DNA from 3 places in the Tardiphaga sp. 20_F10_N6_6 genome. Region 3 is predicted to be linked to each of the others. Evidence: riboswitches for the same ligand, from Rfam matches in the RefSeq annotation. Region 3 holds a riboswitch; each other region holds the start of a gene.

Region 1 (7,637 bases), 3.0 Mb from region 3:
CTCGATGTCGATGTGCCAGGTTTCCAGATAGGCGCAGACCGCACCCTTGCGCTTGCCGCCCTGGTTGACGGCGATGGCCGTATCGTTGGCGACCTTGAGGAATGGCACCACGCCCTGGCTCTCGCCATTGGTACCCTTGATATGCGCGCCGAGACCGCGCACGCGGGTCCAGTCATTGCCGAGACCGCCGGAATATTTCGCCAGCAGTGCGTTGTCCTTCACCGACTTGAAGATGCCGTCGAGATCGTCCGCCACCGTGGTGAGGAAGCAGGACGACAGCTGCGGCCGCCGCGTACCCGAATTGAACAACGTCGGCGTCGAGGCCATGAAGTCGAACGACGACAACAGATTGTAGAATTCGATGGCGCGGGCTTCGCGGTCGATCTCGCGCAGCGCGAGGCCCATGGCAACGCGCATGAAGAACGCCTGCGGCAGTTCGATCCGATTGCCCTGCACATGCAGGAAGTACCGGTCATAGAGCGTTTGCAGGCCCAGGAACTGAAACTGGAGATCACCCTCCGGTTTCAGCGCTGCCGAGATTCGCTTGAGATCGAAGCGCGCGAGTTCGGGATCGAGCAGCTCGGCCGCAATGCCGGTCTTGATATAGGCGCCGAAATATTCGGCGTAGCGCGTGGTCATGTCGGCCTGCGACGCGTGGGTCGGCGAGCCCCCGACAAAGGACAGGACTTCGGTGCGCAGTTTGTCGAGCAGCAGGCGGGCGCTGACGAAGGTGTAATTCGGCTCCTGCTCCACCAGCGTGCGCGCGGCCATGATGCCGGCCAGCGCCAGTTCGTCCAGCGCGATGCCGTCATAGAGATTGCGGCGGGTTTCCTCGAGCACGGGCGCGGCATCGACGCCGTCCAGGCCGGCGCAGGCCTCGTTGACGATCAGCGCGAGACGCGCCGAATCGAGCGGTGCGCGCGTGCCGTTGGCGAGCGTGACATGCAGCACCGGTGCGGTGGAGACGAGCGCCGGCCTGGCGGCCAGTTCTTCGGCGCGGGTGCGAGCGCGCTCCTCGCGGTACAGCACATAGGCGCGGGCCACTTTGTGGTGCTCGCTGCGCATCAGCGCCAGTTCGACCTGATCCTGGACGTCCTCGATATGGAAGGTGCGGCCTTCACCGACGCGGCGAGTCAGCGTCGCCACGACTTCGCCGGTCAGTTGTTCCACCGCCTCATGGACGCGGCGCGACGCCGCTGCCGTGTGGCCCTCGACGGCCAGAAAGGCCTTCGTCATCGCGACGGAAATCTTGCTGCCGTCGAAGGGCGACACCGTGCCGTTGCGCCGGATGATCTGCATCGAGGGTTCGCGCGCAGGCGCAGCGAGCGTTTCCGGCGACAATTGAATCAGCGGCGCATGAGCCGCATCGCGTCCGTTGGACAAAACAGAAGATGAAGTAGGCATCGGCAAGACCCCGTGTGATGCATCAAGCAATGGGGGCTGGGGCCGAAAGGACGCTGCAAAATACACGGCGGAGATCCGCCGGCATTGCCTGCAAGCGACCGCTGGGACACCCCGCCCATGGACGTTCTGGTGTCGCGGCAGGTCTCCTGGCTTGCAGGTCAATGTCTGTTTCAGCCTTCCCGATGCTTGCGCATCAGTGACTTCGATCGAAACAGACTCACTGCTTACAGTTGCGGGGGCAGCGCCGGAATATGACGCAAAACAGCGTCTTTACCGGCTTCCCTCTTAGCCACCAAGTCTTGCGACATGGCGGACCGTGACGTCTATATTTGGTGTGACCCGCGGCGAAGTGTCAAGCGGGCATTGGCGCCGAACGCAACAAATTCGGTAGGGCTGTTGGTTCAGTGGACAACCGCTTGCGTGGCGGAAACCGCGGGGTCGTTGGCGGTTTCTGCACGATGCGATTCGTTGCCGCCGAGCACCGCGAAGCGCAGAACATCGTGATCAACCGATGGAGGATGCGATGCGCGACCTGATGACGACCACTGAAAGGATCAACTTCAACGCTTTCGTAGAGCGAGCCGGTGCGCTCACGGCGTTCGAGACGACGGATCAGATCGCCCGGCGCCGCCTCGACGAGATGCTGAACGAAGCGCTGATGGACAGCTTTCCTGCGAGCGATCCGATTTCTTCGCTGCAACTCGCCTGAGCAGAATCAGACCGCGCGAAAGCTGGCCCGATACTGGCTGGGCGTCAGGCCCAGCCGTCGCACGAAGACCTGACGCATATGTTCGGCGGTGGTGAAACCGGATTCATAGGCCACGACCTTGAGCGGCAGATCGCTGCCTTCGAGACGGTTACGCGCCGTGTCGATCCTGGCGCCCTCGACAAAATCTGCCGGCGTCATCTTTGTTTCGAGCTTGAATACCCGCGCGAAGGTCCGCGCGCTCATGCCCGCCACATCGGCCAGTTCATCCACGCTGTGCGTGTCACGCAGATGGGCCATCACATGGGCATGAACTCGCGCAATCGGTGAATCCGGCTCGGCCGGCGGTACCAGATAGGGACTGAATTGCGACTGGCCACCCTGGCGCTGCGCTACCACGACCAGACGCTTGGCCACGGCCAACGCAACGTCCGCGCCATGATCTTCCTGGACCAGTGCGAGACCGAGATCGATCCCTGCGGTGACGCCGGCCGACGTCACCAGCGCGCCGTCACGACTATAGATGCGATCGAACTCCACATGCGCTTTGGGGAACCGCAACGCCAATAGCGGCGCATTCTGCCAGTGCGTCGTCACCGTCTTGCCGTCGAGCAGGCCTGCATGGCCGAGCGCGAATGCCCCGGTGCACACCGAACCGTAACGCCCCGCCTGGAGCGCCGCATTGGTCAGCCACTCTGTAAGCTGCGGGTCAGCCTCTGCCGTCGGCAGCCCAGGCCCGCCGGCCACCAGAACCAGATCCCAGGGTTTGTTCGCATCACTGAACGCCAGATCGGCAGATATCCGCAGGCCGTTCGATGCACGCAGCGGCGCGCAGTCTGCAGCGACAAGTGTGATGTCGTAGCCGTCGCCCGGAGCGACGAAGCCATTGGCCTCCATGAACACATCAAGCGGACCGGCTACGTCCAACGACTGGACGCCCGGAAAGATCGCAAGAGCAACGGTCTTCATGGTGATGCTTCATTCCATCGATGGCAGTGAACCCAAGCGTTACGGAACAGATAGTCGCCTTCCCGCAGGAAATCACGGGCGAATGGCAGCTTTGCAGGGCGCGGCGTGATTGCGAGGACACCGCCCGCCGGCGACAACGGACGCATCACAACAACCCTGCAAGGAGCATCCCATGAGCAAAACGATTGCCGGCATCAAAGTGCCCGACAGCGCCCTCGCCCGCCAGGTAGATCAGCTTGTGCGCGATACCGAAAGCGATCTTCTGTATCATCATTCCAATCGGGTTTTCCTGTTCGGCGCGCTCGCCGGACAGCGCAAGGGTCTCAAAGTCGATTCCGAGTTACTTTATGTCGGCGCGATGTTTCACGACATGGGCCTGCAGGCGCCCTATGCGAGCAAGGAGGAGCGCTTCGAAGTCGATGGCGCAAATGCTGCCGCAGACTTTCTGCGCAGCCACAGGATCGATGAGCGCGACATCGACGATGTCTGGGACGCCATAGCGCTTCACACGACACCGAGCATTCCCAAGCACAAACGGCCTGTCGTCGCGCTGGTGACCGCAGGCGTCGAGATGGACGTCTTGGGTCTGGAGTATGAGGCCTTCACCGAACACCAGCGCCACGAAGTGTGCACGTGCCATCCGCGTGGCCATGACTTCAAGAACGGGATCATCGATGCGTTCGCTGCGGGGACGATCCACAAGCCGGACACGACCTTTGGCAACGTGAAGGCTGACGTGCTCGACCTCCGCGACCCCACCTACAAACGCGGGAATTTCTGCAGCATCATCCTGAACTCGGCGTGGAGCGAATAGACTCCCGCACGCGCATGGCGATCAACGCTGCCACCAGCAGCGTTGCGCCAAAGCCCGTGGGAGCGCCGAGGAACGGATAGGCGATCAGGAGCACAGCAGCTAGGCCGAGCACCGACAGTTCGTGACGGCGAAAGCCTTCCGCGAGACCGATACGGGCGATGAAGCCGACGGCAATCGCAAGCACCATCACGTCGTACAGGAAAAGGTAGGGCGTTGTGAGCAACGCACCGACTGCCAGCGCAGCGGCTTTCAACTCGTAGCGCACACTGCTGCGCCACAGCGGGACCAGCACGATCACGACAGCGCCGATCATGATCCACTGAAACGTCCAGGCCAGCGGCTCGCTGCCGTCGAAATAGCGCACCAGGGCAAAGATGCTCTGCATCTTGCCCCATGGCGCGCGGCCTTCGGTGAGGAAGGCCTGCGAGAACATCGGCATCCAGTGAATAAACGCCTGCCAGCTCTCGGTGCCGAAAGCGAGCCACGACACCGCGGCCAGCAGCACGGTGGTGATGCCTGCGCTGACAAACGCCTTCCATTGCGACGCTGCGATCAGCATCAGCGGAAACAGGAAACCATATTGCGGCTTGTAGCTGAGCAGACCCAGACAGATTCCCGACAGGATCGGCCGCGTCGGCAGCAGCACCAGCATGCCGCCGATCAGCGCCGCGGTCAGAAATCCATTCTGCCCGACAAGGCCGTTGGTCATCACCACCGGAAAAGCCGCAGCCAATAAAAGACCGAAGGGACGACCGATGATCGCACGCATCGCCGCCAGATACGGCACGAAGCTGACCGCAGCCCAGCCGGCAAAAGCTACAGCATAAGGCAGCTTTGCGAGCAGTGCCGCGATGAACAGGAACGGCGGCGGATAATGCCAGGCGAAATTGCCGGGATAGCTCTGACCGAGAACCGCAATCTGGACCTTTTTCTGGATGTCCCAGTCATAAGCCCAGGCCGGATGACCATCGAGCACCAATCGCCCGGCAGACCAGACATTGACGAAGTCGGTGGGCGAGCCGAGGCCACCCTCGTAGATCCAGCCGCGACCGTAGAAGGTCGGGAAGAAGGCGAGATGCAGCATCGTCAGGATCGTGCAGACAATCAGCAGCACCGGCGGAATTGCGCCACGCTCGGGTATCGAAGTCATCGTGAGCGGCGCTGGCATACGGTCCCCAATGCGCATCAAGGGCGCCGGGCGACAGTGCCGAGGGAAGTTTGAGGAAGGTTTAAGTGGAACGTGGTCGCCGAATCGGGCCTCGCTCCATTCGAGCTACAGATAATAATAAAACGCGGCCTTTCGGCCGCGTTTTGCATGTTTACGTGTGTCGACTTTACGCCTGCGGCTGCGGCTCCAGGCCACCGTCCGGACGCGGGCGCGGCTTGCCAGCGGGAGGCACAGCCGAGGTACGCGGGCCCGACGGCTCCAGCACCGACTCGCGGTTCGGCTTCTTGCCGTTCAGCAAATCCGTGATCTCGTCGCCCGAGAGGGTTTCGAATTCCAGCAAGCCCTTGGCCAGCGTTTCGAGGTCATCGCGCTTCTCGGTGAGGATCTTGGTCGCTTCGTCATAGCCTTCGGCGACCAGACGCTTCACTTCGGAGTCGATCTTCTGCGCCGTGGATTCCGAGACCGCCTGGGTGCGGTTCATCTGCATGCCGAGGAAGACCTCGTCGTTGTTCTCGCCATACGACACCGTACCGAGTTCTTCCGACAGGCCCCAGCGCGTCACCATCATGCGAGCCAGCCGCGTGGCCTGCTCGATATCGGAGGACGCACCCGAGGTGACCTTGTTGCGGCCGAAGATCAATTCTTCAGCAACGCGGCCACCCATCATGATGGCGAGGCGCGAGGTCATCTGCTCCAGGGACATCGACATCTTGTCCCGTTCCGGCAGCTGCATGACCATGCCGAGCGCACGGCCGCGCGGAATGATAGTCGCCTTGTGGATCGGGTCGGTTGCGATGACGTTGAGGCCGACGATGGCGTGACCGCCTTCGTGATAGGCCGTCAGCATCTTCTCTTCCTCGGACATCACCAGCGACTTGCGCTCGGCGCCCATCATCACCTTGTCCTTGGCCTCTTCGAACTCGCTCTGCGTCACCATGCGCTTGTTACGGCGCGCGGCAGTCAGTGCGGCCTCGTTGACGAGGTTCATCAGATCAGCGCCGGAGAAACCGGGCGTGCCGCGTGCGATCGTCTTGAGATTGATATCCGGCGCCAGCGGCACCTTGCGGACATGGACCTTGAGGATCTGCTCGCGACCGACAACGTCCGGATTTGGCACCACGACCTGACGGTCGAAACGGCCGGGACGCAGCAGCGCGGGATCCAGCACGTCCGGACGGTTGGTGGCGGCGATCAGGATCACGCCTTCATTGGCCTCGAAGCCGTCCATCTCGACCAGCAACTGGTTGAGGGTCTGTTCGCGCTCGTCATTGCCGCCGCCGAGACCGGCGCCACGATGACGACCGACGGCGTCGATTTCGTCGATGAAGATGATGCAGGGCGCATTCTTCTTGGCCTGCTCGAACATGTCACGCACACGGGATGCGCCGACGCCGACGAACATTTCGACGAAGTCCGAACCCGAAATGGTGAAGAACGGCACATTGGCTTCGCCCGCGACCGCACGCGCGATCAGCGTCTTACCGGTGCCGGGAGGGCCAACCAGCAGCACGCCGCGCGGGATACGTCCGCCGAGGCGCTGATACTTGCCGGGGTCGCGCAGGAATTCGACGATTTCCTGCAGGTCCTGCTTGGCCTCATCGACACCGGCGACGTCCTCGAAGGTGACGCGGCCATGCGCTTCCGTCAGCATCTTGGCGCGCGACTTGCCGAAGCCCATCGCCTTGCCGGCGCCGCCCTGCATCTGGCGCGACAGGAAGATCCACACGCCGATCAGCGCGATGAACGGCAGCCATGAGACGAGCAGCGACACGAACCACGGCACGTTGTCGCCCGGAGCCTTGGCGGTGATCGAGACCTTGGCGTCATAGAGACGCTTGATCAGGGTCGGGTCGCTCGGGGCATAGGTCTGGAAGCTGGAGCCGTTGGTGAAGGTGCCGTGAATCTCGGGACCCTGGATTACGACATCGCGGACGTGATTTTGATCAACTTCGGTGAGGAGCTGCGAGAACGAAATGTCCTGCGAGGCGGTGCGCTGACCAGGATTCTGGAAAAGCGTGAACAGCGCGAGCAGCAACAAAACGATAATGACCCAGAGGGCAAAATTGCGCAGGTTCGCGTTCATCGATCTTCCTTCGTCGCCGCGCGAAATCGCGGCCTTATTCCCTTGTGAGTCGCCACAAGGGTTCACCCTGGGTCGGTCGGATACAATCTAGGTGCGACCGAGGGCGCTGCCAAGGGAACTGGGATGGACTATTTAACGCATCTACGCGCATTTCCGGTTCAAATAATGGCAGTGCTGACAGGGTTTTCCCACGGTGGTTAAGGTACTGTGGGGCCACTGGTAGGTCTTTGCACTCAATCGGCGCGGCGACGCCTGGGCGGCGCCGGAACGATTCTCAGGCGGTCCTGCGTCAGCGTGATCATGGCACCGGCGAGCGTCTGCTTCAGCAGAGTACCTTTCCCGCCCGATCGCGTGGCCTTAACGATGGCGAATACAAGCGTTTCGACCTTGCCGAGCTCGGCCGGCCCTTCGTGCCCGACCTGATCGATCATCCGCAGCAACAATCGAACGCGAATTTCCTCCGCCAGCCCCGCAAATGCTCCCGCATCGATGG
Region 2 (7,637 bases), 2.0 Mb from region 3:
CAAGGCCGCGGAAGGCCAGGATCTTGGTGATACGGCCGGTTTCGACGACCTTGCCGTCACGCGACAGCACCTTGACGGCCTGGTTCGGCTTCACCGAACCAGCCGAGATGCGACCGGTGATGATGCGACCGAGATAGGGGTTGGCTTCCAGGATGGTTCCGAGCATGCGGAACGCACCTTCTTCAACCACCGGCGGCGCGACATGCTTGATGACGAGATCGAACAGCGGCTTCATGCCGACATCATGCGACGCGTCCGGGCTGTCGGCCATCCAGCCGTTGCGGCCCGATCCGTACAGAATCGGGAAATCGAGCTGGTCGTCGGTGGCGTCGAGCGCTGCGAACAGGTCGAACACTTCGTTGACGACTTCGGTGATGCGGGCGTCCTGACGGTCGACCTTGTTGATCGCGACGATCGGCTTGAGGCCGAGCTTCAGCGCCTTGCCGACCACGAACTTGGTCTGCGGCATCGGGCCTTCAGCAGCGTCGACGAGCACGATCACGCCATCGACCATCGACAGGATGCGTTCGACTTCGCCGCCGAAGTCAGCGTGGCCCGGGGTGTCGACGATGTTGATTTGGACTTCATCCCACAGCACCGAGGTGCACTTGGCGAGAATGGTGATGCCGCGCTCTTTTTCGATGTCGTTCGAATCCATCGCGCGTTCCTGGACGCGCTGATTGTCGCGATACGTGCCCGACTGCTGCAGCAGCTTGTCCACGAGAGTGGTTTTGCCGTGGTCAACGTGGGCGATGATAGCAATGTTGCGAAGGTTCATAGGTCTTCTTCTGGTTACGGTCTGGGTGCCCTTGAGCGGGTTCAACAAGACATGCTCGACAACAAAAGGCTTATGCCTTGCGCTCGAGCGCGTTCGATAACTGCCTCGTCTGAAAACGCGCTGGGGCAATCCCTCCAAAAGCAAACCCGGCCAGAAGGGGCCGGGTACTCGGACGCGTTGCGGCGCAATATAGGGGGAAATCGCCGAAAAACAATGCGAATCTGCCAAATGGTTAGCCCAATTTCGGGTCCAGAACCGTGGCCCAAAGGGCCATATCGGCCCGATCCCGGAGCGTAACGGTCATTTGGCCGCTTTGGCCGTCGATTTTGACGTGACCGAAGAACTGCATGCCGGCCGACGGGGGCAAATTCTGCTTATCGGGCCCCGGCGCCTTCACGAAACGGACCTCGGGACCGAAGGTATTGTCGAGCGCCGCCGGGCCGAAGGTTCCGGCGTGGAACGGCCCGGAAACGAACTCCCAGAACGGCTCGAAATCCTGGAACTGGGCCTTCTCCGGATTGTAGTAATGCGCCGCCGTGTAATGCACGTCGGCGGTCAGCCAGACCGTGTTGCGGATACCGGCCGATTTGATGAAGCGCAGAATATCGGCAATTTCCAGCTCGCGGCCCCGCACTGGCCCGTCGCCCTGCGCAATGGCCTCAGACCCGGTTTTGTCGGCAGCGTTGTCATAGACGACGAGGCCGATCGGCATGTCGGAGGCGATGACCTTCCAGGTCGCCTTCGACGCCATCAGGGCGCGCTTCAGCCAGGCCATCTGCTCCGGGCCGATGAAATACGCATCCGGACCATAGCTCTCCTGCAGATTCGGGCCGTTGGGCCCGCGATAGCTGCGCTCGTCCAGCATGAAGACATCGAGATGCGGGCCGTAATTGAGCGTGCGATAGACCCGGCCGTGTTCGGTCAGATTGACCGAGATCGGATACATCTCGTGAAAGGCACGCGCGCCGCGCGCAGCCAGTAGCGTGATGTCGCGCTCCTTGTAAGACGACGGCAACTGCTTCGAGAGCGACCAGTTGTTGGTGACCTCGTGATCGTCCCACTGGCCGAAGATCGGCACCTGCGCATTGAATGCGCGGACATTGTCGTCGAGTAGATTGTATTTGTGCGCGGCGCGGAATTCATCGAGCGTTTCGGCGACCTTCGCCTTCTCCGGCACCGTGATGGTGTTCTTCCAGATCGCGCCGTCAGGCAGTTTCGTTTCAGGCAGGATCGGACCATCGGCGTAGATCGTATCGCCGGAATGGATCAGGAAATCCGGGTTGTGCTTTCGCATGGTGGCGAAGGTGACCATGCCGCCATCGTCAGCATTGATACCCCAGCCCTGGCCGGCGACATCGCCGCCCCAGACAAAGGACACATCGCGGCGATCCGCCGGCGCGGTGCGGAAGCGGCCGATCACGGGCTCGCCGACGATGTCGGTATGCGAGAGATCGCGGAATTTGACGCGGTAGAAGATGTCCTGCCCGGCCGGCAGATTATCGAGCAGCAGCTTCGCCGTGAAATCGCTCTCGGGCAGCGCTGCAATCGGCGGCAAGGCGCGCGCATTGCTGAAGGATTCGGTGGTGGCGACTTCCACCATCATCTGCGCCGGACGATCGGCGCGCGACCAGATCATGCCACTGCTCGTCCCGACATCGCCGGACTGCACGCCATGCGACACCACCGGACGATCCGCCGCACGGCTGAGGTAAGGCATCGCCAGGAAGCTTGCGCCTGCTGCGGCTGAGTGCGCGAGGAAGCGACGACGGGAAATATGTAGCGCCATGGCGAACTCCTGATCCTGGCTCTGGCACCAGTGGCTCTAGGCAGATCGCTTGACGCTGCGATGACAGGTGATGCGCAATATCAACACCCGCCAAAGCAAGCTGCGAATGATTGGCAGCTTGATTGACACATTTGGAAATTTCACCTTAACGTGAACGCGACGGTTCCCTTCGGGGATCAAAAGGGAATGCGGTGAGGGGGATCCCCCGATTCCGCGGCTGCCCCCGCAACTGTAAGCGGCGAGCCTGCGCCAAGAGCCACTGGGTGTTCACCTGGGAAGGCGGCGACAGGCAGTGACCCGCGAGCCAGGAGACCTGCCGCCAGTCGTGGTCACACGCGAGCACATTGGGCGGGGTGTCCTGGTGGAAGTCACACTGCCTGTTTGAAAGCGGCGGGGCGACTTGGTTTGCGGTGACGTGCCACGTAACCGCGAGTCCTGTTCATGACCTCCGTTTCTCCCGTCGCATTGAAGCGACATGCTCCCTTTCTTTATTCTGTTGCCCTCTCCTGCTTGTTGTGTCCGAGCGAAAGCTGGTCGCAAACCTCACAGTCGAGCCAGACGCTCGATCCTGTTGTCGTTCAGCCGTCAGCGACGCCTCAGCGCGCACGCCGCGCCACGAACGGCAATGCATCGCGCGCTGCGCGCTCGCGGCAGCAGCGCAATGTCGCTGCCAATACCGGCGCGCCGGTTGCCACGCCGACAGGCGCTGTCTTCGCAGCGCCGACGCTCAACCTCACAGGCACTACATCCACCGGCAGCCGCCTCGGCCTCACGCGCCTGCAGACGCCGGCCAGCGTCGAAGTGATCTCGGCAGAAACCATGGCCGAACGCGGCCAGCAGAACGTCGTCGATGCCGTCACGCAGAATGCCACCGGCTTTACGGCCATTGGCGAACCCGGCAATGGTGGCATTGCTTTCAGCACCCGCGGCTTCGCCGGCAGCGGCTCAGTCACCTCGCTCTATGACGGCACACGCCTCTATGTCGGCTCCGGCACGGTGAACTTCCCCTTCGACACCTGGACCGCCGAGAAGATCGAAGTGCTGCGCGGCCCCGCCTCCGTCATGTATGGCGAAGGCGCCATCGGCGGCGCTATCAACGTGATTTCGAAACTGCCGCTCTGGGTGCCACGCAACCAGGCCGAAATCTCTCTGGACAGCAACATGACGCGCCGCATCGCTCTCGATAGCGGCGGCCCGGTCAGCAAGGACGTCGCCTATCGTATCGCCGTCACCGGCAACGCGTCCGATGGTTGGGTCGATCGCGACAACACCTCGAACATCGCGCTGCACGCCGCCGTGCAGATCAAGCAGACCGAGGACATCACCTGGACGCTCTCCACCGACTATGGCGACCGCCATCCATCAAAATATTTCGGCACGCCGCTGATTAACGGCCAGCTCAATGAGGCGATCCGCTTCAAGAACTACAATGTCAGCGACAGCAACATCCGCTATCAGGACAGTTGGAGCCAGGTGAAGACCGAGTGGCAGGTGGCCGACGGCATCACCCTGCGCAACACGCTCTATTACATGTATGCGAAGCGCCACTGGAAGGAGGTCGAGATCTACGGCTTCAATTCCGGCACCGGCCTGATCGATCGCGGCGATTATCTCGAGATCTTCCACCAGCAGCAGCAGATCGGCGACCGCATGGACGCCACCTTCGAGGGCCATCTGTTCGGCATGGTCAACACCTTCGTGGCGGGCTTCGACGTTAACCGCATCGACTTCAAGCACACCAACAATTCGCCGTTTAGCGGGTCCTCATCGGTCAATCCGTATAATTTCGATCCCGGCCTGTTCAGCAGCCCGGACCCGACGATTCCCGGCTTCAAGAGCGTCGCCAATCAGTACGCATTCTTCGCCGAGAACCGACTGGCCGTCACCGAACAATTGTCGCTGATCGCCGGCGTCCGCCAGGACCAACCGACCGTCGAACGAACCGACTATCGCACCCCCGCCAACAGCTACACCCGGGACTATTCGGCGACCTCGTGGCGCGCCGGCGTCGTCTATACGCCGATTCAGAACCTTGCTTTCTATGGCCAGTATTCGACGGCGGTCGATACCATCGGCGGCTTGATCTCGGCGAGTAACGCCAATGCGAAGTTTGACCTCGCGACCGGCAAACAGGCCGAGATCGGCGTCAAGCAGTCGTTCTGGGGCGGCCGCGGCGAGTGGACGCTCGCTGCCTATGAGATCGTGAAGAACAATCTGCTGGCCGTCGTTCCCGGTAGCGGCGGAGCGGTTCAGCAGGTCGGCCAGCAGTCATCGCGCGGTGTCGAGGCCTCGATCGGTCTCGTGCTCGAATACGGCTGGCGCATCGATGCCAACACCGCGCTCCTGCGCGCAAAGTATGACGACTTCCTGCAGGCCAGCGGCGTGAATTTTGCCGGCAACGTCCCGATCAATGTCCCGCAGAACGTCTCCAATATCTGGGCAACATGGGGCTTTGCGCCAAACTGGTCGGCCAATGCCGGCGTGCAGATTGTCGGCAAGACCTATGCAGACAACGCGAATACGCTGGAAATGCCGAGCTACACAGTTGTGAATGCCGGCCTGCAATGGAAGCCGGACGTCAACACCACGGTGTCGCTGCGCGTTTACAACCTGTTCGACAAGATCTACGCGACGTCGAGCTACAGCGACAATCAGTGGATGCTCGGCATGCCACGCACCGCCCAACTCGCTGTCAACGTGAAATTCTGAACTTGTCACGCAAGCTGACACGCACACTCCGGCGGTGGCTGTATATCGGCCACCGCTGGATCGGTATCGTCACCTGTCTCTTCTTCGCGATGTGGTTCATCTCGGGCGTGGTGATGATGTATGTCGCGTTTCCCGGCCTCTCCGATAAAGAGCGGCTGGCGGCATTGCCCGATATCGTCTGGGAGAAAGTGGCGCTCTCTCCCGACGAGGCGATGAAGGCTGCCGGTGCCACGCGCTATCCGCGCGAATTGCGATTGAACATGATTGCCGACGAGCCGGTATATCGGCTGACTGGCTGGGACGGCAAACGGCAAACCATCTCCGCCGTCGATGGCCGTACCATCACCGAGATCAACGAACTGCAGGCACTTGCAGTCGCGCAGCATCATCCCGCAAGCCGATCACCGCAGCTCGAAGAGATTGTCGATCGCGACCAATGGAGTGTCACCGCGCGTTACGATCCGCTGCGACCATTGTATCTGATCACACTCGGCGACGATGCCGGCACCAAGCTTTACGTCTCCTCGCGCTCCGGCGAGATCGCACTCGATACCAACCGCACCGAGCGCGTCTGGAACTGGCTCGGCTCGATCCCGCACTGGATCTATCCGACCGTGTTGCGCAAGGACGGTCCGCTGTGGCGACTCGTGGTGCTGTGGATCTCCGGCATCTGTTTGATCGTCGGCGTTACCGGAATCTGGATCGGCATTCTGCGCGTGCGCCTCAAGCGACGCTATGCGAGTGGCAACATCACGCCCTATCGCGGCTGGATGGCATGGCATCACGTCACCGGACTGATCGCCGGGCTGTTCGTGCTGACCTGGATGTTCTCGGGCTGGCTGTCGCTTGATCCCGGCCGCGTTTTTGCCGACCGCAATACGCCACGTGAGGTATTGCAACGCTATGCCGGCCACGACGCGCCTGATATCCCTGCGGCCATTCGCGCACCGGCGGACAAGGCCGCGGTCGAAGCGCGCTTCGTATGGATCGACGGCATGCCGCTGATGATCGTCGCGAAGCGCGACGGCACGAAGATGGCGATCAATCCGACAAGCGGCGAAATCGCAAGACTGCCGCAAGACCGCCTCTGGAACGCCGCAACAAAACTGCTTCCGGATTCGCGCCTCGAACGCCAGATAACCCTCGGAAAATACGACGCTTATTGGTACGCGCACCACAATGACCGCGAATTGCCGGTGTTACGCGCCAAATTCGATGACGACGCGCAAACCTGGTTTCACATCAGCCCGGTCACCGGCGACATTCTCGGCCGCGTCGACTCAAGCCGGCGTACCTATCGCTGGCTGTTCAATGCGCTGCACAGTTTCGATTTTCAGCTGTTGTTGATGTATCGCCCGGCCTGGGACATCGTGGTGTGGCTGCTGTCGATTCTCGGCACCATCGTCTCGGCGAGCGGCGTCGTGATCGGCTGGCGCTATCTCAAGCGCTAAAGCGTTTTCAAGCGAAGTGGTCCCGGTTCGCGTGAAGAAAACGCGTCAAAACGAAAGACTCTAGACCGCCAGCGGCCGCGGCGGCTGACGCAATTGCTCCGGCGGATTCATCGGCTCCGGCGGGATCATGCCGATCAGCGCCTTGCGGTCGGCGACGGCGTTGTGGAATTGCTCGAGCGCAATATTGAAGGCTGTCAGCGTGCCTTCCTCAATGGCACCATGCTCGTAGCAATTCAGCGTATGACGCAGAATATCGTCGGCTTCCGCCTGCATCGTATCGAGCTCTTCGAGGGACTCGCTCTTGCGCGCGGCGGCAATCATGTCGAGCAGACGATCGCGCTCTGACACATTCACGTTGCGCTCATCCTTCTTCAGATAGCTCGCGAACCAGGCGCCGATCGAGCCCATCGCCGAGAGCCCCATCAGGCTCCACCAGATGTAATCGCTATAGCGATCGAGGAAGGTCTTTTCTTCACCATCCACATAGGCGGCCGCGCCGGGATGCACGGGGATCACCGCATCCTTATCGGTATCCGGCGTCTCGATCTTCGCCGCCAGCGGGAAGTCGTTGATGATCTGCTGACGGATCGCAAACAGCTGCCGCGTGAAGGCGGCGATGGTCACATCAGACAGGCTCTGCCGTGCCACGATGTGATGCGAAAAGCTGATGGTCTTGACGTCGTCGTCCGGCCGCGCCGGCGCGCCGCCGAATGCGCCTGCAGGAATTTCCGATGATTCATACATCGGGAAATTCTGCGCGATGGCTTCTGCGGAATCGATCGCGAGGAAGGTCGGCGTGCCATCGCGGCTCGAAGCCTGGATCGCATCATTGGTGATCTTGCTGTTCACCGGACCTGCCGCGATGAACGCATCGACCTTCTGGTCCTTCACGGCCTCAGCCACTTCGGTGGTC
Region 3 (7,637 bases):
GGCGGCGACAATGAAGCTCATCGGTGGAACATTGCCCAGCTCCGGGCTCTTCCAGCGCGCCAGGGCTTCGAAGCTCGCGGGCTGTTGTGTTTCTGCGTCGATGATCGGCTGGTAGGCGATCCACAATTCCCGTTCGAGGTCGGCACTGGCCAGGGCCCGACTCACAGAGGAGGCCTCGCGGATATCGGCTTCGTGTTCTGCAGAAAACCGAACGGCCTTGCCACGCTTGTGCTGCTTGGCAAAGAACAGCGCGTAATCGGCGCGCTCGAACAAATCCTGCGCGGTCCTGGCTGTGTCCGGAAATTCCGCATATCCGATCGAGCAGCTGATGCTAACTGTAATGTTATCAATCTCGAACGGGATGTCGAACAGGTTCTCGATGCTCTCTTCCGCCTCAACAATCGCGTCCGGGTCGAGCAATTGGTCGCTGAACATGACGAATTCGTCGCCGCCCAGTCTGCCCAGAAACACGTGAGGGGCGAGATGTGCACGCAGTCTGTCTGCGACTTCGACCAGCAAGCGATCACCCGTGTGGTGCCCATGGATGTCGTTGATCGGCTTGAAGCCGTCAAGATCCAGGATACCGAGCAGCAGGCCGCCGCTACTGTGCTCAGTGTTGACAATGCCGCGCTCGAGCTCGGCAAAGAAGTTCCGGCGATTGGGGAGACCGGTGAGGCTGTCGATATTCGAATTCCGGAAATTCTTGTCGCTCAGCACCTGCAGTTCAGCCTGCTTGATACGCAGCGCCTTCTCCGAATTCACCCGCTTCTCGAAGTCGGAGTAATTGCCGAGCAGCATGAAGAGAACGGCCCCGATAACCACGACGAAGTTGAAGGCGATGGAGACGAAGACGACATTGTCGCTGGAGCCGAAAAAGAACGCGAAAGGCACGACAACCAGCGCCATTACGATCAGCGCTGCCGCGCGCAGATGCATGAGGCAGAAACCGCAGCCGATCGATGTGACGGCCATAAAGAACGCAACGTGGCTTTTGCTATAGGCGTCGCCATAGGGAAACAGGCTGAGGCTCCAGGCAGTGAACGCGACGCCGAGAATGCCTGCAAAGATGATCGAGCCGGTGAGCTTCTCGACGGCCTGATTGAGTGACAGCGTGGTGTTCCGCGCTCTCAGCCAGCTCAGTATCCGGATCACACAGATTGCATCGAATGCAGCAGGGAGATAGACGGTAAGCAGATGTGGCGCAGTACCATAAAAGGTGATCGCAAGTGCCGTCGTGTTGACGACCACCAGCGCATACATCATCGGCACCTGACGGGTGAAGGCAGCGAGTTTCGCTTCCACCAGTTCGGGGTTTTCGCGCGGCACGCGGAAGATCGTTCCGATTTGTGATGCCGCCATTTCGAAGTAGTTCAGCATCGTACCGTCCTGGACTCTGCACTGGTAAGTTAGATACCTATCGCAACTTCTTTAAGATTGGCCTGCCTCGGTTGTCTAAAGTTCGAGCGAGTAACCAATTGTTCTGATTGGTGTATTTTCTTCTGTTTGCGATGGTGCAGGTGCGAAAAGGTCGGGGGTGGTATTAAGAAACCGACCTTGCGTCAGCGACATCGCAGCGGCATGAGGTTGAAGAAGGTCCATTCGCCGTGGGTGAGAGGAAGAACATGACAACAGCGAGCAGGGTGTTCGAATGATCTATGTGAGCTCGCTCGGAGGCCTTGCTGCTGTGGCAAACTCACTGCCGTCCTTCGATCTGCTGACCCTTCTGTCGCCCGCCGCGAGCGAGCGCGACTGGAGCGGGTTGGCGCGTGAGCGGCATGTGGAGCTGACCTTTCACGATATCGTCGAAGCAACGCCGGACCTGATCGCGCCCGATGCCGACGTCGTGGATGCCATTCTTCAATTCGGCCGCGGCAGCATCGCTGACCGCCCGATGCTCATTCACTGCTGGGCCGGTATCAGCCGTTCCAGCGCCGCCGCTTACGCCATCGCCTGCGATCGCAATCCTGGCTATGAGACGGCGATTGCAGATGAACTACGCAAACGTTCGCCTTATGTGACGCCGAACAAATTGATGGTGCAATTGGCCGACGAACAGCTTGGTCGCGACGGCCGCATGGTCGAAGCCATCGCACGCATCGGCCGCGGTGCGGACGCTTTTGAAGGTGAGCCTTATCGATTGCCGTTGAACTGGCCTATCTGATCAGGGCCGCAACGCCGAGAAGAAATCCGATCTCGAAGAGTTGCTCGACGGCACCGAGCACGTCGCCGGTGTAACCACCGATCAGGCGACGCGACCAGAGTGCGAGCAGTGCGGCGAGCGCTGCGCCGAGCAGAAGACCCGCAAAAAGCGATGCGACCGAGACGAGCGCAAGCGGGATTGCTGCAAGCACAACCACACCAAGTGCAAACAACGATTCCTTAAATCGCACGGGCGCCTCGGCGTAAGTGACCTTCATCGCACTGGTATCGCCGCTATAGGGCAGGCGGTTCATCACGAAGGCCGGCATGGCGCGCGCTGCGGCGTGGACGGCGATCAGCGCTGCCGCACCTGCCCACAGCGGCAATATGGCGAGCGCCGCGATGCGCAGCGCCACGCCGAGGCCGAGTGCCAGCGCCCCGTAAGTGCCGATGCGGCTGTCCTTCATGATCGCGAGGCGCTTCTCGACGGTCCAGCCTCCGCCGAAACTGTCGGCCGTATCGGCAAGGCCGTCTTCATGCAGCGCGCTGGTCAGAGCGATGCTTGCCGTGATTGCCAGCAGGGCGGAAATCAGCGGTGACCAGAATTCGCCGGCAACGAGAAACACGATTGCGGATGCAGCACCGATGCCGGCGCCGACCATCGGAAAATACTTCATTGCACGCGCAAGCCAGTCAGCATCCTGCGCGTCGCCAGTTGCCGGTACCGGCAGCACCGTCAGGAAACGGATCGCATTCAAAAGATGCGGATCCAGCCTCATCTAGATCTTTCCGGCCAGCACGTCGTCGAGGCTCGCAACGTCGGTCAGCATGCGCGCGGCAGCACGGACCAGCGGCACCGCAAGCAGCGCGCCGGTGCCTTCACCGAGCCGCAAGCCGAGATCGAGTAGCGGCTGGGCATCGAGCGCATTGAGCACCATGTCGTGGCCGCGTTCAGCCGAACGATGTGCGAAGACGCAGTAGCCGCGTGCAGCCGGGCACAGACGAACGGCGAGCAGTGCCGCGGCGCTGGAGATGAAGCCGTCGATGATCACCGGCCGCCGTTGCGAAGCTGCGCCGAGGATCGCTCCGGCCATGCCAGCGATTTCCAATCCGCCGAATTGGGCCAGCACATCCAGTGGCGCAGTTGCGTCGCTGCGCGCTGCCGCCTTCGTGATCGCCGCGCGCTTGCGCGCCATGCCGGCATCATCCTGCCCGGCGCCAACGCCGATACAATCATCCAGGGGTGCCGGTGCGAGTCGATGAACCACCAGTGCCGAGGAGGCCGTGTTGCCAATTCCCATCTCGCCGAGCGCGATGATGTCTGCGCCGGCCTTGATCTCACCGACGGCGATTCTGAAGCCGCGCGTCAGCGCATCCGTCGCGTGCTCTGCCGTCATCGCTGGCTCGCGCGCGGCATTCGCCGTACCCACGCGAACCTTTGCATCGACCAGCTTCGGGTGCACCGGCAGCTCGGCGGCGACGCCGATGTCGATCACGCGCACACCGATGTCATTGGCCGCGGCGAAAGCATTGGCCGTGGCGCGGCCGGCCAGATAGGTCATCACCATCGCGACCGTGACCGCCGACGGATATTGCGACACGCCTTCGGCTACGAGTCCGTGATCCCCCGCGAAGACCAGCAGCACGGCATTGTCGCCGCGGGGCTCGCCCGGATGCCGGATCATGCCGAGCTGCAGCGCCAGGTCCTCGATTCTCCCCAGCGATCCCGGCGGTTTGGCCTTGCCGTCGATGACGGCGCGGATGCCTGCCGCGATCTGCGGATCAACAGGCGCAATGGCGGGCGGCTGCCACAAGGACTGGGAATAAGCGGGCATAGGGTTCCTTTTCGCGGCCTAACTGACGCAAGACGACCTACAAGGTCAACAGGTCCGGGCGACAGTCCGTCGGCGCGGTTGACCCCGGCGCACCCGGCAGATAGCGTCTTTTGCGATGGTCCTTCCGCGTGGAAGGTGAATAGGGAAGCCGGTTTGAGGCCGGCGCTGCCCCCGCAACTGTAAGCGACGAGCCCGCGCCGGTGCCACTGGGAATTCTTCAGAATTCTTGGGAAGGCGGCAACAGGCTATGACTCGCAAGCCAGGAGACCTGCCATCACGAACTGTGCTTTGGAGGCGTCGTCGGGGCGGGGTGCACCGGACGGGAGCGAACCGACGGCCATGCTGTCGGCGCGATCCAACAAAGCTCGTAGGCCCGTGAGGGCATGAACTGAGCATGTGATGGATCACGACAGCGCCGATATCTCTGGCGAACAAATTTCGGTCGAACCGCCGCGCCCTGTGCCGGCTGGTCCCGTTGTCGTGAGCGTGTGCATCAGCTGCAAGGCTGCCGAAACCGGCACGATCGTCGGGCCGGACATGTTCGATGCCGTGAAGGCCGCGCTCGGCAATGGGGATGCTACTGTGATAGTGCGTCCGGTGCAGTGTCTCAGCGTCTGCAAACGGCCGGCGACGGTCGCGGTGACGAGTCCCGATGGCTACACGTTCCTGTTCGGCGATCTGCAGACCGACAGCGGCAGCGCGGCGCTGGTGTCTTTCGTGGAGTCCTATCAGAAGGCCGACTACGGTCTTGTACCGTGGCGGGAACGCGCCGAGGTGTTGCGCAAGGGTATGGTCGCGCGCGTGCCGCCATTGCGCTGGTCACCCGAAGACGGACGTGCTCCGAAATGACCGCGGCCTCCACCACGTTGGTGCTGGGCGGCGCGCGCTCCGGCAAGTCGTCCTTCGCCGAGAAACTGGTCGATGGTATAGGCCTGACGAAAATCTATCTGGCCACGGCAACGGCCGGCGATGACGAGATGCACGCCCGCATCGCGCAGCATCGCAGGCAGCGCGGAGAAAGCTGGATCACCTTGGAAGAGCCGCTGGCGCTTGTCGATGCGCTGACGCGCGAGGCGACGGTGGGGCGCGTCGTGCTGGTGGATTGCCTGACACTGTGGCTGTCGAACCTGATGTTGGCCGAGCGCGATCCAGAGATTGAAGCGAAGCGCCTCGTGCGTTTTCTCGATGTCTCGCGCTATCCGATCGTGTTCGTGTCCAACGAAGTCGGCCTCGGTCTCGTGCCGGAGACGCCACTCGGACGCGCTTTTCGCGATGCGCAGGGGCGGCTCAACCAAATCATCGCGGCCGCCGTGCCGAATGTTGCTTTCATTGCCGCCGGGCTTCCGCTCTGGCTCAAGCGTTCCCAGGAGAATTGAATGTCCCGCGTTCCCGTCACCGTCCTCACCGGATTTCTCGGCGCCGGCAAGACCACGCTGCTGCGCTCGCTGCTGACCCAGGCCGATGGCCGCCGCATCGCCGTGATCGTCAATGAGTTCGGCGATGCCGGTTTCGATGGCGGTCTGGTCGAGGAATGCGCGGCAAAAGCCTGTGCGCCCGGCGATATCGTCGAGCTTACCAATGGCTGCATCTGCTGCACCGTCGCCGACGACTTCGTGCCGACCATGGATAAGCTGCTGTCGCGCGAGCGTCCGCTCGATGCCATCGTCATCGAGACCTCCGGCCTCGCGCTGCCGCAGCCGCTGTTGAAGGCCTTTGCCTGGCCGGCGGTGAAGACTCGCGCCACTGTCGATGGCGTCGTCACTGTCGTCGACGCACTGGCGCTCTCTGAAGGCCGTGTCACGCTGGACGAAGACGCTGTTGCCGAACAGCGCGCCAAGGACGAAGGCATCGAACACGACGACCCAATCGAGGAAGTGTTCGAGGACCAGCTCGCTTGCGCTGATCTGGTGGTTTTGTCGAAGAGCGATCTCGTCGCTCCGGAAAAACTCGCCGAGATTGAGACCAAGCTCAAAGCCGTGCTGCGTCCCGGCGTGAGCATCGTGCGCTCCAAGGGCGATCTCGCGCCATCGGTGCTGATCGGCCTCAATGCCGCCGCCGAGGACGATATGGCTGCCCGCGTCGGTCATCACGGCGAGGAAGAAGAACACGACCATGACGACTTCGACAGCATCGTCGTCAAACCCACCGCTGCTGCGAGCATCGACGCGATGCGTGCACGCATCAGTGACGCGCTTGGCCTCGACGGCGTGCTGCGCGTGAAGGGTCATGCACGCATTACGGACAAGCCCGCGCCGATCGTGGTGCAGGCCGTCGGCGCTCGCGTTGAACTCGCCTTCGCCCGGCCAGACGTGATGCAGGCCGAGCATCTGGTGGTCATCGGCCTCAAGGGATTCGACGGCGACGCCGTGCGAAAGGCACTCGCCGGGTAACGCAGGTTCACCCGCATGCATCTGAAGCTCGATACCTCCGGCAGCATTGACGACGGCGACGTCGCCCGCGATCTCGGGCAGGACACCGCCGATATCGTCGTGCTGTCGGCGGCGGACAGCGATCTGGCGGCGTTCGGCGCCGCACATGCGATGCTGCCGGGCGACTTTCCCAGCGTGCGCTTCACCAACATGCTGGCGCTCGGTCATCCCGCGTCGGTCGATCTCTATGTCGAGCGCACGCTGGCTGAGGCGAAGATCGTGGTGCTGCGCATGCTCGGCGGTATCAGCTATTGGCCGCATGGCGTCGAAAGCCTGCGCAGCGATGCGCTGAGCCGCGGCGCCAAATTCGCCTGCCTGCCCGGCGAGATGGACTGGAATGCCGAGCTGGCCGCGCACGGCACTGTCAGCAGCGATGAAACGCACGCGCTGTGGCGCTATTGCAGCGAGGGCGGCGTCGACAACGCGCAGCTGGCACTGCGCTATGCCGCACATCTGATCGGCCATGGTGAGGAGCCGCCTGTTGCGCGGCCGATGCCTTCGGCCGGCTTCTGGCCGGGTGAACCCGCGGGGGATAACCGGCCGAATGCGATTGTGATCTTCTACCGCGCACTGGTGGCCGGCGGCGATACTGCGGCAATTGATGCATTACGTCTGTCGCTCGACGCGCGCGGCCTCAACACCGTCTGCCTCTATGTGACCAGCCTGAAGGATGAGCGCTCCGCGGCTTTCCTGCGCGCCGCGCTTGCGGCCTATCCGCCCGATATCATCATTAACGCGACGGCCTTCGCCACTGCGACCGCGCATGACGATGCCGGCGTGTTGTCGGCGTCAGGCTGTCCGATTCTGCAGGTCGCGCAGGCCGGCATCTCGCGCGCCAGCTGGGAAGCCTCTACTCGCGGCCTGACGCCGCGCGATCTGGCGATGCATGTGGTGTTGCCGGAAGTCGATGGCCGCATCTTCGCCAACGCCATCGCCTTCAAGGAACGTGGCGCCAGCGACGGCGGCTTTGCGCCGACAACATTGCAGCCGGTGCAGGATCGGATTGATGCGACCGCCGATCTGGCGCGCGCCTGGGTGCGCTTGCGCCGCGCTGCGGCGTGCGAACGTCGCGTCGCGCTGATCCTTGCGAACTATCCAAATCGCGATGGTCGTCTCGCCAATGGCGTCGGCCTCGATACGCCGCAGAGCCTGATCGATGTGATCGCCGCGATGTGCGAAGCCGGCTACGGCACTGGTGACGCACCTGACACGACGACCGCCATGATGCAGCTGT

Evidence for each region. Region 3 has a riboswitch for cobalamin ahead of AB7813_RS11695 (DUF1636 family protein). Riboswitches for the same ligand answer to the same signal wherever they lie in the genome.
Region 1: another riboswitch for cobalamin. It lies ahead of AB7813_RS25630 (ribonucleoside-diphosphate reductase subunit alpha); the one in region 3 lies ahead of AB7813_RS11695 (DUF1636 family protein).
Region 2: another riboswitch for cobalamin. It lies ahead of AB7813_RS21195 (TonB-dependent receptor); the one in region 3 lies ahead of AB7813_RS11695 (DUF1636 family protein).

The regions. Positions count from the first base shown of each region.
Region 1 covers NZ_CP197239.1:5,350,361-5,357,997, reverse strand. The annotation lists gene AB7813_RS25630 (ribonucleoside-diphosphate reductase subunit alpha) at 1-1,404, opposite strand, end outside; cobalamin riboswitch at 1,524-1,738, opposite strand; gene AB7813_RS25625 (hypothetical protein) at 1,928-2,113, shown strand; gene AB7813_RS25620 (GlxA family transcriptional regulator) at 2,120-3,085, opposite strand; gene AB7813_RS25615 (HD domain-containing protein) at 3,252-3,893, shown strand; gene AB7813_RS25610 (glycosyltransferase family 87 protein) at 3,865-5,061, opposite strand; gene ftsH (ATP-dependent zinc metalloprotease FtsH) at 5,228-7,144, opposite strand; gene tilS (tRNA lysidine(34) synthetase TilS) at 7,378-7,637, opposite strand, start outside.
Region 2 covers NZ_CP197239.1:4,394,380-4,402,016, reverse strand. The annotation lists gene typA (translational GTPase TypA) at 1-778, opposite strand, end outside; gene AB7813_RS21200 (alkaline phosphatase D family protein) at 1,011-2,564, opposite strand; cobalamin riboswitch at 2,710-2,899, shown strand; gene AB7813_RS21195 (TonB-dependent receptor) at 3,006-5,273, shown strand; gene AB7813_RS21190 (PepSY domain-containing protein) at 5,276-6,724, shown strand; gene AB7813_RS21185 (TAXI family TRAP transporter solute-binding subunit) at 6,785-7,637, opposite strand, start outside.
Region 3 covers NZ_CP197239.1:2,399,000-2,406,636, reverse strand. The annotation lists gene AB7813_RS11715 (putative bifunctional diguanylate cyclase/phosphodiesterase) at 1-1,377, opposite strand, end outside; gene AB7813_RS11710 (tyrosine phosphatase family protein) at 1,649-2,161, shown strand; gene cobS (adenosylcobinamide-GDP ribazoletransferase) at 2,154-2,918, opposite strand; gene cobT (nicotinate-nucleotide--dimethylbenzimidazole phosphoribosyltransferase) at 2,919-3,974, opposite strand; cobalamin riboswitch at 4,074-4,264, shown strand; gene AB7813_RS11695 (DUF1636 family protein) at 4,374-4,823, shown strand; gene cobU (bifunctional adenosylcobinamide kinase/adenosylcobinamide-phosphate guanylyltransferase) at 4,820-5,350, shown strand; gene cobW (cobalamin biosynthesis protein CobW) at 5,351-6,364, shown strand; gene cobN (cobaltochelatase subunit CobN) at 6,380-7,637, shown strand, end outside.